3 regions of the Promicromonospora sp. CA-289599 genome follow, and region 2 is predicted to be linked to each of the others. Evidence: riboswitches for the same ligand, from Rfam matches in the RefSeq annotation. Region 2 holds a riboswitch; each other region holds the start of a gene.
What was found. A riboswitch is a leader RNA that binds a small molecule or an ion and turns the genes downstream of it on or off. The one in region 2 is predicted to bind cyclic di-AMP.

Region 1 (4,204 bases), 660 kb from region 2:
ACCACCTCTGGTCGAGGAACGCGCGGAGCCGCCCCCTCCAGGTGCGCGGTTCGATCCGCGACTCGGCCGGTGTGCCGATCGCCTGGTTCATGCGGTCTCCCTTGCTGTCACGTGCCCGGGGCCCCTGCCCCGGTCCTGCCTCGGGCCCTTGCCCGGCCGAACTGTAGCGCGGGTGTTCGGCCGGAGATTCCGCTGGGCGCAATGTCCCAATTTGGGAGTGATTCGGCGGGTCCGGTGGCAAGTCGGCGCGATCAGTGCTGAGGTAGTCGCAAGCAAGCCACACCACTCTGGAGGAAACACATCATGGGTTTCTTTGCGTTTCTCATCCTCGGGCTGATCGCCGGCGTGATCGCCCGTATCGTCATCCCGGGCAAGCAGCCGGGTGGCTTCTGGCTCACACTGCTCCTCGGTGTGCTCGGCGCCATGCTCGGTGGGTGGCTCGGCGGGCTCATCTTCGACATCAGCCTGGACGAGTTCTGGTCCTGGGAGAGCTGGCTCTTCTCGGTGATCGGCGCGATCATCGTGATCCTGATCGTCCAGGCCATCTTCGGCCGCCGCAAGACTGCTTGATCGCAGCACACCGCGGCCGCGGAGCCATCCTCGTCCTTCTGACGTCGATGGTCTCCGCGGCCGCGGTCGCGTGTACGGGTGGCGGCGCGCCGTCGTCCACGAAGGGTGCGGTGCCCGACGACGTCGCTTCCCGGCTCAGCGTCGAGGTGGCGCAGGGTCGCGAGCAGTACGCCGAGCGGGAGATCCGGCTCGAGGTCACCAACGACTCCGACGAGACGATGACTCTCCTCTCCGGGGCCCTGCGGACCGAGCAGTTCGGGCCGTCGCACCCCACCAAGGAGGGGCGCACCCTCGTGCTGCGGCCCGGCGCCACGCGCGCTGTCTTCGTGGGGCTGGGCGAGGCGCGTTGCGCGGACCCGGCGGCGGAGGACGGTGCCGCGACGGCGGCCGCGCCGTCCGCCACGATCACGCTCGCTCTCGGCGAGGGCGACGACCTGGGTCCGGCGACCGACATCCCCGTCGACGAGGTGGGCGATCCCATAGGGCACCTCGCCCGGAACCACACGGTGGACTGCTCGGCAGCGGCCGTAGCGGCGGGTGCTGACCTCACCGTCGATCCCGACGTCCCGGTCGAGACCCGCGACGGCGAGCTGACCGCCCTGGTCACCCTGCGGATCGAGCGGGTCGACGGCGGCCCGGAGGTCACCCTCGACCGGATCGCCGGGACCACCCTGATGAGCAATGCTGACCCGGGCGGCGAGGCCTCGGGCTGGGTCGGCCGGGACCTGGCGGGCCAAGGGTCCGGCGAGGTGGCCCTCGCCGTGGTGCCCGCTCGCTGCGACGTCCACGCGGTGGCAGAGGACAAGCGGGGCACGTTCCTGCCGGTGTACGCGCGCGTCGACGGCGTCCGGCAGGAGCCGGTCTACGTGCCGATGCCCGACACCGCGCGCTCCGACCTCTACTCCTTCGTCGCGGACTACTGCGACTGGCCGGAGTGACCGACCCCGGACACGCGAGAGGCGCCGCCTCCGGCGTCGGGCGGAAACCCGGCGCGGAGGCGACACCTCGCGATGTACTGCGGTAGCTCAGGCTCTGTGGCTGGCTCAGGCTCTACTTGTATCCTCTGGGCCTGCGGTTCCGCTCCGGCTCAGACGACGCGGATGAACGTCGGGCTGTTCTGCCACATCTCGGTGTAGCGCACCGGCATGCCGGCCGCCCACGCCTCGATGATCATGCCGTCGCCCGCGTACAGGGCCACGTGGCCGGGCGTCCAGACGATGTCGCCGGGCTCCGGGTAGGTGACCTGATAGCCGGAGCTGAGCATCGCGCTCGAGGAGTGCGGAAGGTTCACGCCGAGCTGTGCGTACGTGTACTGGATGAGGCCGGAGCAGTCCATGCCCTCGGCCGGCGACGCCCCACCGAGCACGTACGTGATGCCGAGGTAGTTGAAGGCGATGTTGATGGCCTGCTCGCCCAGCGGGACCGGGTCCGGTGCGTCGACCGAGACCACGGCGGGGCCGTCGCCCTTCTTGCCGTCGGCGCCCGAGGAGGTGCCCAGCGCTTCCATCTCGATCGGCATCTTCGCGTCGGACGGGACGGTAACGGTGGGGGCCGCGGCGACCGCCTGCTTGGCCACCGCGGTGAGGGATTGCAGGTCGACCGTGTTCAGCTTGGCGGACTTCACGTCGGTCTTCAGATCCATGGCGGGGGCCGCGTGGGCCGTCGTCGCGATGGTCGAGATCAGGACGCCACCGGCTGCTGCGGCGATGGCTCCTCGGCGGGCTACGGTGCCGGCGTTCTCTGTGGCGGTACGAGCAAGGATGGTCAGCGGTGTCATGGCCGGACGGCTGTCACGATGCCGTCCGCGAATGGAGTTCGTCACCTAAATGTCTCCTGTACCGCCTGCGAGGTCAGCTGTCGGGTTCGGGTAGGAGTACACACCCGGCCGCACGGCTACTGGGGGGTTCCGTCCGGCTTCACCCCGAGGGCGACGATGGTGCTGTCGCCCGGGAAGGTGGGTCCCCCGCTCCTGTCTCGAACGTCTGGTCATGAACCGGTGACAGGATTCGGCGTCCGATTCACGGCCTCACCGATGTGGTGGGGCAGAAGTCAAAGTACACACGTTCCCCAGAAAAGTCACGATCGGGTTACGCATTCCGGTCCCACCCGCAGAAGGCGCAGATTTGCGCCGTTCCGGTCTTCATGGGCTATGACCGACATCACATACATCGGCTACCGTTCGGCGGCATGGGTGAAAGCGCATATCGCGTCTCCGCCTGGTGGGTGCTTCCCATCAGTGCCGTCGTCTGGTGGGTGTGCGGGTTTCTACCCTGGCTCCTGCAGGTGTTGTACGAGGTCACAGGTCTTGCCGAGGCTTCGGCAGTGCGCTCCGCCGGATTCCTGCCGCTCCCGTTCACCGCCGACGACGCGGTGGTCGGCCTGGTCGTCATGGCGTTGTTCGGCGGCCTCCTCGGCGGCCTCACCGCGGGCATCCCGGCTTCGGGAAGGGCTGGCGCGGCTGCCGCGACGACGGGCACCTTGCTCGCCATGTCCGCAGCGGGCGGTGCCTCGTGCCTGCTCGCGATCCGCGGTAGTGCTCCCGGTGACGCCGCGCCGCTCGGGATGCTCGTCGTCACCGTCACTGCCGGGGTCGTGGGGCTGGCGGCCGGCCTCCTGGTGGCCCTGGGCCCGGCCGTCCTGCGTGGGCCCGCCCTGGCCCTGCCCGTCGTGCTCCTGGACGGTTGGCTGTGGGGTCTGGTGCCGGGCAGCCTGGTGTCGCCCACCGGAACGTGGTGGATCTTCGCGGTGGCGCTCGGTATCGCGTTCGGACTGGCGGTGGACAGCCGGCCGCTCGAGCTTCTCGGCTGGCTGCCGACCGCGGGCATCGTATGGGTGCTGCAGGCAGCCGGGCCGGCCCTCCTGGCCGTGCAGGAAAACATCTGGCCGGGCTCCGCGCTCACGGAGAACCCGCTGTCCGCAGCGGCGATCGTGGCGCACGAGCTCGCCTCGGCGGCCATGGTGCCCGACACGCACCAGCTGGGCGCCTGGGTGGTCGCCCTGCTGCTCGGTGCGGCGATCGCAGCGCTCCGGCTCTCCCGGGAAGCGGCGGACGAGAGCGAGCTCTCCGAGGCCTGGGCCTGAGGCGTCAGCTCGCGCCCGTGCTGATTGCGAGCGTGTAAATTTTCACCCGCCGTGCGTTGCGGGCCCTGTTCGACGCTTGTCCGGTCCCCGTAGGTTTGTCCAAGTTCGGGGGTATCCGGCCCGCGAGCGAACACAGGGGGCACACATGAACAGGAAGTCACTCGTCGGCGCCGCCACCTCCGCCGCGCTCGCCGTGGCGGTGCTCGCCGCCGTGGCACCCGGTGCGCAGGCTGCCACCGACGACCCCCTCCGGGACAAGCAGTGGGGTCTGGACCAGATCAACGCCGAGGCCGCCTGGTCGGCCGGTACGGGTGAGGGTGCGGTGGTGGCCGTCGTCGACACGGGCGTCGACTTCGACCAGCCGGACCTCGCCGGCCAGCTCCTGCCGGGTGCCACCTTTACCGGCTGCGCGGACGTCCGCCCGTGCGGCGACGGGGATTTCAGGGGCCCTGACGGCCAGAACGACGGGGACGAGCACGGCACGCACGTGGCAGGCATCGTCGCCGCCGCGGCCGACAACGGCATAGGCGTCGCGGGCGTGGCTCCCGGTGCC
Region 2 (4,204 bases):
ACAGGCATGGTGTTGAACAGCCCCTCGAATGGTTCCCTAGGATGCCGAAACGTTACAGAGTCCCCACGGCTCGGACAATAGGCCGAACTCCCCGTCCAAGGGATATTGCGGACGTGATCGCGCTGGTCAGGCCGTTTCGACGACGTAGTCGACGCAGGCGGTGAGCGCCGCGACGTCGTCCGGGTCCACCGCGGGAAACATGCCGACCCGGAGCTGGTTGCGTCCCAGCTTGCGGTACGCGAACACGTCCTGCACGCCGTTGGCGGCCAGCTCGGAGATCACCCGTCCCGCGTCGATCTCCTCGGCGAGATCGATGGTGCCGACCACCGCGGACCGCTCCTCGGGGCGCGCGACGAACGGCGTCGCCCACTCCCGGGACTCGGCCCAGGAGTAGAGGATCTCGGCAGAGGCCGCGCAGCGCTTCGCGGACCACTCGAGCCCGCCCTGGTCGATCAGCCATTCGACCTGGTCGGCCAGGAGCAGCAGCGTCGCGACGGCGGGCGTGTTGAGCGTCTGGTCCTGGCGCGAGTTCTCGATCGCGGTCGTGAGCGACAGGAACTCCGGCACCCAGCGGCCCGAGCCCTCGACGCGTGCGGCCCGCTCGACGGCGGCGGGGGACAGGACGGCGAGCCACAGGCCGCCGTCCGCGGCGAAGGCCTTCTGCGGCGCGAAGTAGTAGGCGTCGGTCTGGCTCAGGTCGACGGGCAGTGCCCCGGCCCCGGACGTCGCGTCGGTGAGCACGACGGCGCCGTCCGGCCCCGACGGTCGCAGCACCGGCGCCATCGCGCCCGTGGAGGTCTCGTTGTGCGGGGTGGCATAGGTGTCGACGTCGGCGGCGGGCTCGAGGTAGGCGACGGCGCCGGGCTCCGCCGAGATCACCTGCGAGGCCTCGAGGAACGGCGCGCGCTCCGTCGCGGCGGCGAACTTGCCGCCGAACTCGCCGAACGCCGCGTGCTGCACCTTGCGCTCGACGAGGCACAGCGTGGCGACGTCCCAGAACGCGGTGGCGCCGCCGTTGCCGAGCACCACCTCGTATCCGTCGGGCGCGCCGAGCAGCTCCGTGACACCCTCACGGATACGGTGCACCAGGTTCTTCACGGGTGCCCGCCGGTGTGACGTGCCGAGAACGTGAGCGTTCGCCACGAGATGATCCACCTGTCCCGGGCGCACCTTGGAGGGGCCGGAGCCGAATCGGCCGTCGGCGGGCAGCAGGTGTGGCGGGATTGTCAGTGGCACAGAACTAGACTAGAACCTGGGCCGACGCCCGGGCCGCACGTGTCCAGGGCGGACTGGGCGGCTGTGCGCATGACGGGAGCTGACGTGACGGATCTGATCGACACCACCGAGATGTATCTCAAGACGATCTACGAGCTCGACGAGGAGGGCATCACGCCCCTGCGCGCGCGCATCGCGGAACGGCTGGGGCACTCCGGTCCGACGGTGTCGCAGACCGTCGCACGGATGGAGCGCGACGGCCTCGTGATCGTGACGGGCGACCGGCACCTCGAGCTCACCGAGCTGGGCCACGACAAGGCGATGCGCGTGATGCGCAAGCACCGCCTCGCGGAGCGGCTGCTGACCGACGTCATCAAGCTCGACTGGGAGCACGTGCACGTCGAGGCGTGCCGCTGGGAGCACGTGATGAGCGACCTGGTCGAGAAGCGCCTCGTGGGGCTCCTCGACCACCCGCACCACGACCCGTACGGGAACCCGATCCCCGGCCTCTTCGAGCTCGGCGAGGAGTACACCGACGTGCCGTTCCTGACCGGCGTCATCTCGCTGCCCTCCGCGTTCGAGGCGGCGGCGAAGAAGGGCATCAAGGGCGAGCCGCTCGCGGCGTCGCTCACCCGTATCGCCGAGCCGCTGCAGACGGACATCGAGCTGCTCGCTCGCCTGTCCGAGGCCGGCCTGGTGCCCGGCTCCCGCATCACGGCGGAGCACAGCGGCGGCACGTACACGGTGTCCGTCGACGGTGCGGATACGGCGCTCGAGCTGGGCGAGGACGTGGCCCGCCACCTCTTCGTCGCGACGGCCTGAACCGGTCCCTCACAGGCCCTCGGACGTCCGGTTCACCGCCCAGTTCGTCGTCCGATTTGTCGGAAAGGTAGCACCCCTCCCGCGACACGGTCTGGCACTCGTTGCCGGAACGTGACATCGAGGGTGAGGTCCGGTACGTTCGGACCGCTCCCACGGAGTTATTCGTGGGGGTCCTCGGACGGACGCCGAACTCTGTCACCGGCCGGGGCCCCAAGACGACCGCATGACAGAGGCGGGGGACCCACCAACGGGCGCCAGGGCGCGTCCTCGGGGTGAAGCCGGGTATTCCTTCGGGATTGCTCGGCCGGGTGATTTCTCCCACCCGAACCCGACAGCTGACCTCGAAGGCGTTCAAGGAGAGGTACTACGTGACTGCACGTACGACTCGCGCTCGCCATCGGGCTGCGCGACGACCAGTGACTCCGTTCACCGAACTTGCTCAGAACGCCGCAGTAGGCCGCCGCACCGCGGTCGCAGCCGCTGGTGGCGCACTCCTCGTCTCGACCTTCGGTGGCGCTCTTGTCGCCCAGGCCGCTCCGGTGGAGACCGGCCACGCGAAGATGAACTCGGTCGACCTCAACGCGCTGGCGACGCAGGCCCGTGAGGCGCTGTCCAACGCACCCGTCGTGTCGGTCGCACCCGACGCAGAGCTCAACGTCGAGAAGTCCGCGGTCTCCGTGGTCTCCGCCGCCGAGAACGAGGACTACCAGGCGGAGCTCGCCGAGGCAGAGGCCGAGGAGGCGGCCGAGGCTGCCGCCGCCGAGGCTGCTGAGGCCGCCGAGGCAGCCGCCAGCACCGTTTCCACCGCCAGCTCCGTCGACGTTCCCGCGTCGGCGATCGGCAACTCCGTGATCTCGATCGCGAGCCGCTACATCGGCGTGCCGTACGTCTCCGGTGGCTCCTCCCCGAGCGGCATGGACTGCTCCGGCTTCACCAAGTACGTCTTCGCGCAGCTCGGCATCAACCTGCCGCACTCGTCGTCGGCGCAGGCCGGCTACGGCACCCAGGTGCCGGCGTCCGAGGCTCAGCCGGGCGACCTGATGTGGACCCCCGGGCACGTCTCGATCTACGCCGGTGGCAACACCATGATCGACGCGTCCAAGCCGGGCACCGTCGTCGACTTCCGCACCATCTGGCAGTCGAACCCCACGTTCATCCGCCTGGGCTGATCCCAGCCGCGTAGTACCGCACAGCACAGCACAGCGCCTGCCCGGTGACCGGGTGGGCGCTCTGCTTTGCCATCGTTCTGCAGTCTTTTTGCCGCTGGTTACCCATAACGCGCGCCCCGCCGGTAGCGTTGGAGTGCAATGGTGCTTGGGCGAAGAGAGGTCTTGCGATGACGCGATCCGAGGTCGTACTGGTCGGGGTGGACGGATCTGCCGCGAGCCTGCACGCGCTGGACTGGGCCACCGCTTACGCGCACCGCGTGGGCTGGGCGCTGCACATCGTCTGCAGCTATTCGCTGCCGTCCTTCACGGCCGCGTCGCTCGACGGCGGATACGCCGCCCTCGACGACACGACCATCCAGGAGGGCGCCAAATCGGTGCTCGCCGAGGCGGAGGCACGGGTGGCCGACGCCGGCGTGCGCGCCACGACCGAGGTCGCGACCGGCGACGCGGCGGGCGTGCTCGTGGAGCTGTCCGGCGACTACGGACTGGCCGTCGTCGGAACGCGGGGCCGGGGCGGGTTCACGGAGCGGCTGCTGGGCACGGTGTCGTCCGCGCTGCCCGCGCACGCGCGGTGCCCCGTCGTCGTGGTCCCGCTGCGTGCCGAGGTGAACAGGGGCGTCTCCTGGAACGTGCCGGGCACCGGGTCTGGCACTGACGCCGAGACGAGCACGACGGCGTCAGGGGCGGGCGAGATCCGGGAGGTGCGCCGCATCGTCGTCGGCGTGGACGGGTCGCCGCAGGCCGAGCGGGCGCTGCAGCACGCGATCCTGCAGGCGAACGCGTGGGGCGCGGAGCTGACCGCCGTCACCGGCGTGCCCGTGGGGAACAGCGGGATGCTGGCGTGGCTGCCGTCCAACATCGACCGTGAGCAGGTGCTCGCCGACATCGGAGCCGGCATGGACGTCCTGGTCGACAAGTACGAGGCGCAGAACCCCGGCCTGCGGATCCGGCGGATCGTGCTGGACGGCACCGGCGCGGAGCTGCTGACGGAGTTCTCG
Region 3 (4,204 bases), 2.5 Mb from region 2:
TGCCCTTCCTGTGTGCTCGTACACTACCCGCCAACACAGGCCGAGCCCAGAAAGGGCCCATCACCGGGACGGGGCGTCATGTCGGACTTCGTCATCGGTGCGCTCCTGCATTTCCAGGGCCCCGGGGGGATCTACGGCCCGTCGTGCCAGGCCGTGACGGAGCTGGCCGTGGCAGAGCTGAACGCGACGGGCGGGATCCTGAGCCGCCCGGTGCGTGCCGAGTTCCTCGACGCGGGTCAGCCGCTCCCGGTCCTGCGGCGTCAGGTGGCCAGGGTGCTGACCGTCGGCAGCATCCACGCGCTCACCGGCTGGCACACCTCGGCGGTACGGAACGCCGTCGTGCCGCTGGTGCAGCGCCGTGTGCCGTACGTCTACCCGGCCGCGTACGAGGGCGCCGAGACCCGGCCGGGCCTGTACGTCACCGGCGAGGTCCCGTCGGCGCAGCTCTTCCCCGCGATCTCCCGGCTCCGGGCCGAGCTCGGCGTCCGGAGCTGGTACGTCGTCGGTGACGACTACGCCTGGCCGAGGCGCACGTTCCAGGTGCTCTCCACGCAGGTCACGACACTCGGCGTCGAGTTCGCCGGCACCCGGTTCCTGGCCGAGCGGGGCGCGAGCCGCGCGGAGCTCGGCGGCGTCGTGAACGACATCGAGGCCTCGCGGGCCGACGGCGTGCTGATGCTGATGGTCGGCCAGAACGCCGTCCGGTTCAACAGGGCGTTCGCCCGGCAGGGCCTGCACGAGCGAGTCGTCCGCCTCAGCACGCTGATGGAGGAGAACATGCTCATGGGCAGCGGCGTGGGCGGCACGGCCAACCTGTACTCGACGGGCGGCTGGTTCCGCAGCCTGGCGACGGGCGAGGCCCTCGATCTCATCGGTCGCTACACCGCCCATCACGGCGTGCACGCTCCCGCCGTCGGCGCCGCGGCGGAGGCCTGCTACGAGGGGATCTTCGCGCTGCGCACCATCGTCGAGCGCGCGGGCAGTGCCGCGGTCGCCGCTACCGACCGCTCGGTCGACGGCGTGGTCTACGAGGGGCCGCGCGGCCCGATGCGGTTCCAGGGCAACCACGCCCAGCACCGCCTCTACCTCGCGCGCGCCGAGGGGTTCGACTTCGACCTCATGGGCGAGCTGTGACCGCCTGACGAAGCGACAATCCGACCAGATAGGCGGGCGGTCCGACCCGAGCGGCCCGTTCGCCCGGAATCACAACGTTCCGCCCGCGGTGGAGTGACCTACCTCATAGGGACAATTCGGGTCAAGTGGGACACGAACTGCCCCGTGAGCCGTGATGCGATTGTGACTTCGCGGCGGAACGGGGTTAGCGTCGCTCCGGTTCGCGGGAAGTCCGCGGGCACTCGAGGTGGGCGCCGAGCCCTGTCACCGCCCCGAGACTGCACAGAACAAAGACAGGGACGGGGGAACCACGTAAGCGGGCACCGAGACGGTGTCCTTGGGGTGAAGCCGCACAGGTAGTACGCGGCCGGGTCATTCTCCGATCCGAATCCGACAGCTCACCTCGTAGGCGTCAGGAGAAACTCTTGACTACTCGCACGCCTGGGCGCCACCGTGCTGCCCGCAGACCGATCACCCCGCTGACTCCCCTCTCCCGTGCCGCAGCGCGGGGCATCTCAGGTGCCGCCCGCCGCGGCGCGCTCGTCGTCGCCGGCTCCGGCCTGGCAGTCTCCCTGCTCAGCGTTCCCGCGGACGCCGCGCCGGTGGCGGACAACAGCCCGTCCACCGCCGAGCTCGACATCCTGAACAAGACGTCGCAGGGCTCGGTCGCCGGGGCAGCGGTGGTGGAGGCAGTGAACACCGCACCCGCCGTGCAGGTGGCGGCCGACAGCAAGTTCACGCTGGAGACGGGCACCATCAAGGTGACCCCCGCGCCCGAGCCCGAGCCGGAGCCCGTCGTCCAGGAGGTCGTCGAGACCGCCGCACCCGTCGCGAAGGCCGTCCCGGCCTCCGCCGGAGGGTCCCAGATCGTCTCGATCGCCATGCAGTACCTCGGTGTGCCGTACGTCTGGGCCGGCTCGACGCCCGCCGGGTTCGACTGCTCCGGGTTCACGTCGTACGTCTTCGCGCAGATCGGCATCGACCTGCCGCGCACCTCCTCGGAGCAGCGCTACGCCGGCACCCAGGTCTCGGCAGCCGAGGCCCAGCCGGGCGACCTCATCTGGAGCCCCGGCCACATCGCCATCTACGCGGGCGACGGCATGCAGGTCGAGGCACCGGTGCCCGGCCAGACCGTGCGCTACACGGAGATCTGGCAGAACAGCCCGACCTTCATCCGCGTCGGCTGACGTCCGCGGCGGCCGAGACCAGCCACCCGAGGGGCCCGCACCACATCGGTGCGGGCCCCTCGTGCGTGTCACCGGCGAGTGGCAGGATCACCACCATGAGCGTCCCCACGGCGGTCGAGACCAACGCCCTAAACACCATCGACGAGTCCGAGCGGCGCGGCTCGCCCCGCAGCCTGTTCTGGCCCTGGTTCGGGGCCAACGTGTCCGTGCTCGGGCTCGGTTACGGCTCCTACCTGCTCGGCTTCGGTGTCTCGTTCTGGCAGGCGACGGTGATCGGCGCGATCGGCATCGTGGTGTCGTTCCTCTTCTGCGGGTTCATCTCGCTGGCCGGCAAGCGCGGCTCCGCGCCCACCATGGTGCTGTCCCGCGCGGCGTTCGGGGTGCGCGGCAACAAGCTGCCCTCCCTGCTGTCGTGGATCCTCACCGTCGGCTGGGAGACGGTGCTCGTGGCCCTGGCCACGCTCGCGACCTCGACCGTGCTCGGGGCGCTCGGCTGGGGCGGCGGAACCGTCACCAAGATCGTGGCCCTCGTGGTCGTGGCGAGCATCGTGGTGGCCGCCGGCGTCTTCGGGTTCGACCTCGTGATGCGGCTGCAGGTGATCATCACCGTGCTGACCGCCGTGCTCACCGTCGTCTACATCATCCTGGTGGCCGACCACGTCGACTGGGCCACCGTCGCCGCGATCCCCGCCGGCGGCACACCGCAGGTGATCGGCGGTCTCGTGTTCATGATGACCGGGTTCGGCCTGGGCTGGGTCAACATGGCCGCCGACTACTCGCGCTACCTGCCCCGCTCCGCCTCCGGCCCGCGGATCGTCGGCTGGACCACGCTGGGCGCCTCGCTGGCCCCCGTGGTGCTGCTCGTGTTCGGCCTCCTGCTCGCGGGCTCCGATCCGGCTCTCAACGAGGCGATCGGCGCCGACCCGATCGGCGCCCTGTCCACGCTCCTGCCCACGTGGTTCCTCATCCCGTTCGTCGTGGTCGCCCTGGCCGGGCTGATCGGCGGCGCGGCGCTCGACATCTACTCCTCAGGCCTCGCACTGCTCTCCCTGGGCCTGCCCGCCCCGCGCTGGGTCGCCGCCGCCATCGACGGCGGGCTCATGGTGATCGGCGCGATCTACGTCGTGTTCGTCGCGGACTCGTTCATCGGCCCCTTCCAGGGCTTCCTCATCACGCTGGGCGTACCCGTCGCCGCGTGGTGCGGTGTGCTGCTCGCCGACATCCTGCTGCGCCGCCGCGACTACACCGACGCCGACTTGTACGACGCCGCCGGCCGGTACGGGTCCGTGAACTGGTCCGCCGTAGCGCTGGTGCTGGGCGGCACCGCCATCGGCTGGGGCCTCGTGACCAACACCTACGCCCCGTGGCTCGCCTGGCAGGGCTACCTGCTCGGCCCGCTCGGCGGCATCGATGGCACCTGGGCGTTCGCCAACCTGGGCGTGCTCGTCGCCCTGGCCCTGGGCTTCTTCGGCACGCTCCTGCTCACCGCGCGCACCGTCCACCGCCAGGAGGCGCGGTGAGCGACGGCGGAGCGGCCGCCGTCGCGCCACCCGGGCCCGACGCGGCACTGGTCGTGATCGACATGCAGGCCGTCTTCGCCCGCCCGCCCAGCCCGTGGGCCTCCCCCGACTACCCCACCGCGCTCGCCGGCACCCGCCGTCTGCTCCCCACCTTCGCGGGTCGCACGGTCCTCACCAGGTACATCGCCCCCACGGTGCCCGACGGCGCCTGGCGCGCCTACTTCGAGCAGTGGCCGTTCGCGCTCGTGCCCGAGGACGACCCGCTCTACGAGATCACAGACCTCGCCGACGTCGTGAACGGGGGGACGCCCGTCGTCACGCTCCCCACGTTCGGCAAGTGGGGCCCGGAGCTGGCAGCCGCCACGCACGACGCCGGCACGCTCG

Region 1: another riboswitch for cyclic di-AMP. It lies ahead of ACQEVI_RS11915 (C40 family peptidase); the one in region 2 lies ahead of ACQEVI_RS08840 (C40 family peptidase).
Region 3: another riboswitch for cyclic di-AMP. It lies ahead of ACQEVI_RS20080 (C40 family peptidase); the one in region 2 lies ahead of ACQEVI_RS08840 (C40 family peptidase).

Annotation. Positions count from the first base shown of each region.
Region 1 is NZ_JBNJNI010000001.1:2,675,200-2,679,403, forward strand. It holds gene ACQEVI_RS11900 (ion transporter) at 1-91, opposite strand, end outside; gene ACQEVI_RS11905 (GlsB/YeaQ/YmgE family stress response membrane protein) at 304-570, shown strand; gene ACQEVI_RS11910 (hypothetical protein) at 567-1,508, shown strand; gene ACQEVI_RS11915 (C40 family peptidase) at 1,658-2,347, opposite strand; cyclic di-AMP (ydaO/yuaA leader) riboswitch at 2,395-2,592, opposite strand; gene ACQEVI_RS11920 (hypothetical protein) at 2,758-3,651, shown strand; gene ACQEVI_RS11925 (S8 family serine peptidase) at 3,797-4,204, shown strand, end outside.
Region 2 is NZ_JBNJNI010000001.1:2,014,018-2,018,221, reverse strand. It holds gene ACQEVI_RS08855 (MHYT domain-containing protein) at 1-8, opposite strand, end outside; gene serC (phosphoserine transaminase) at 127-1,236, opposite strand; gene ACQEVI_RS08845 (iron dependent repressor, metal binding and dimerization domain protein) at 1,321-2,037, shown strand; cyclic di-AMP (ydaO/yuaA leader) riboswitch at 2,216-2,403, shown strand; gene ACQEVI_RS08840 (C40 family peptidase) at 2,454-3,206, shown strand; gene ACQEVI_RS08835 (universal stress protein) at 3,374-4,204, shown strand, end outside.
Region 3 is NZ_JBNJNI010000001.1:4,506,884-4,511,087, reverse strand. It holds gene ACQEVI_RS20085 (substrate-binding domain-containing protein) at 79-1,134, shown strand; cyclic di-AMP (ydaO/yuaA leader) riboswitch at 1,374-1,539, shown strand; gene ACQEVI_RS20080 (C40 family peptidase) at 1,539-2,300, shown strand; gene ACQEVI_RS20075 (purine-cytosine permease family protein) at 2,396-3,820, shown strand; gene ACQEVI_RS20070 (cysteine hydrolase family protein) at 3,817-4,204, shown strand, end outside.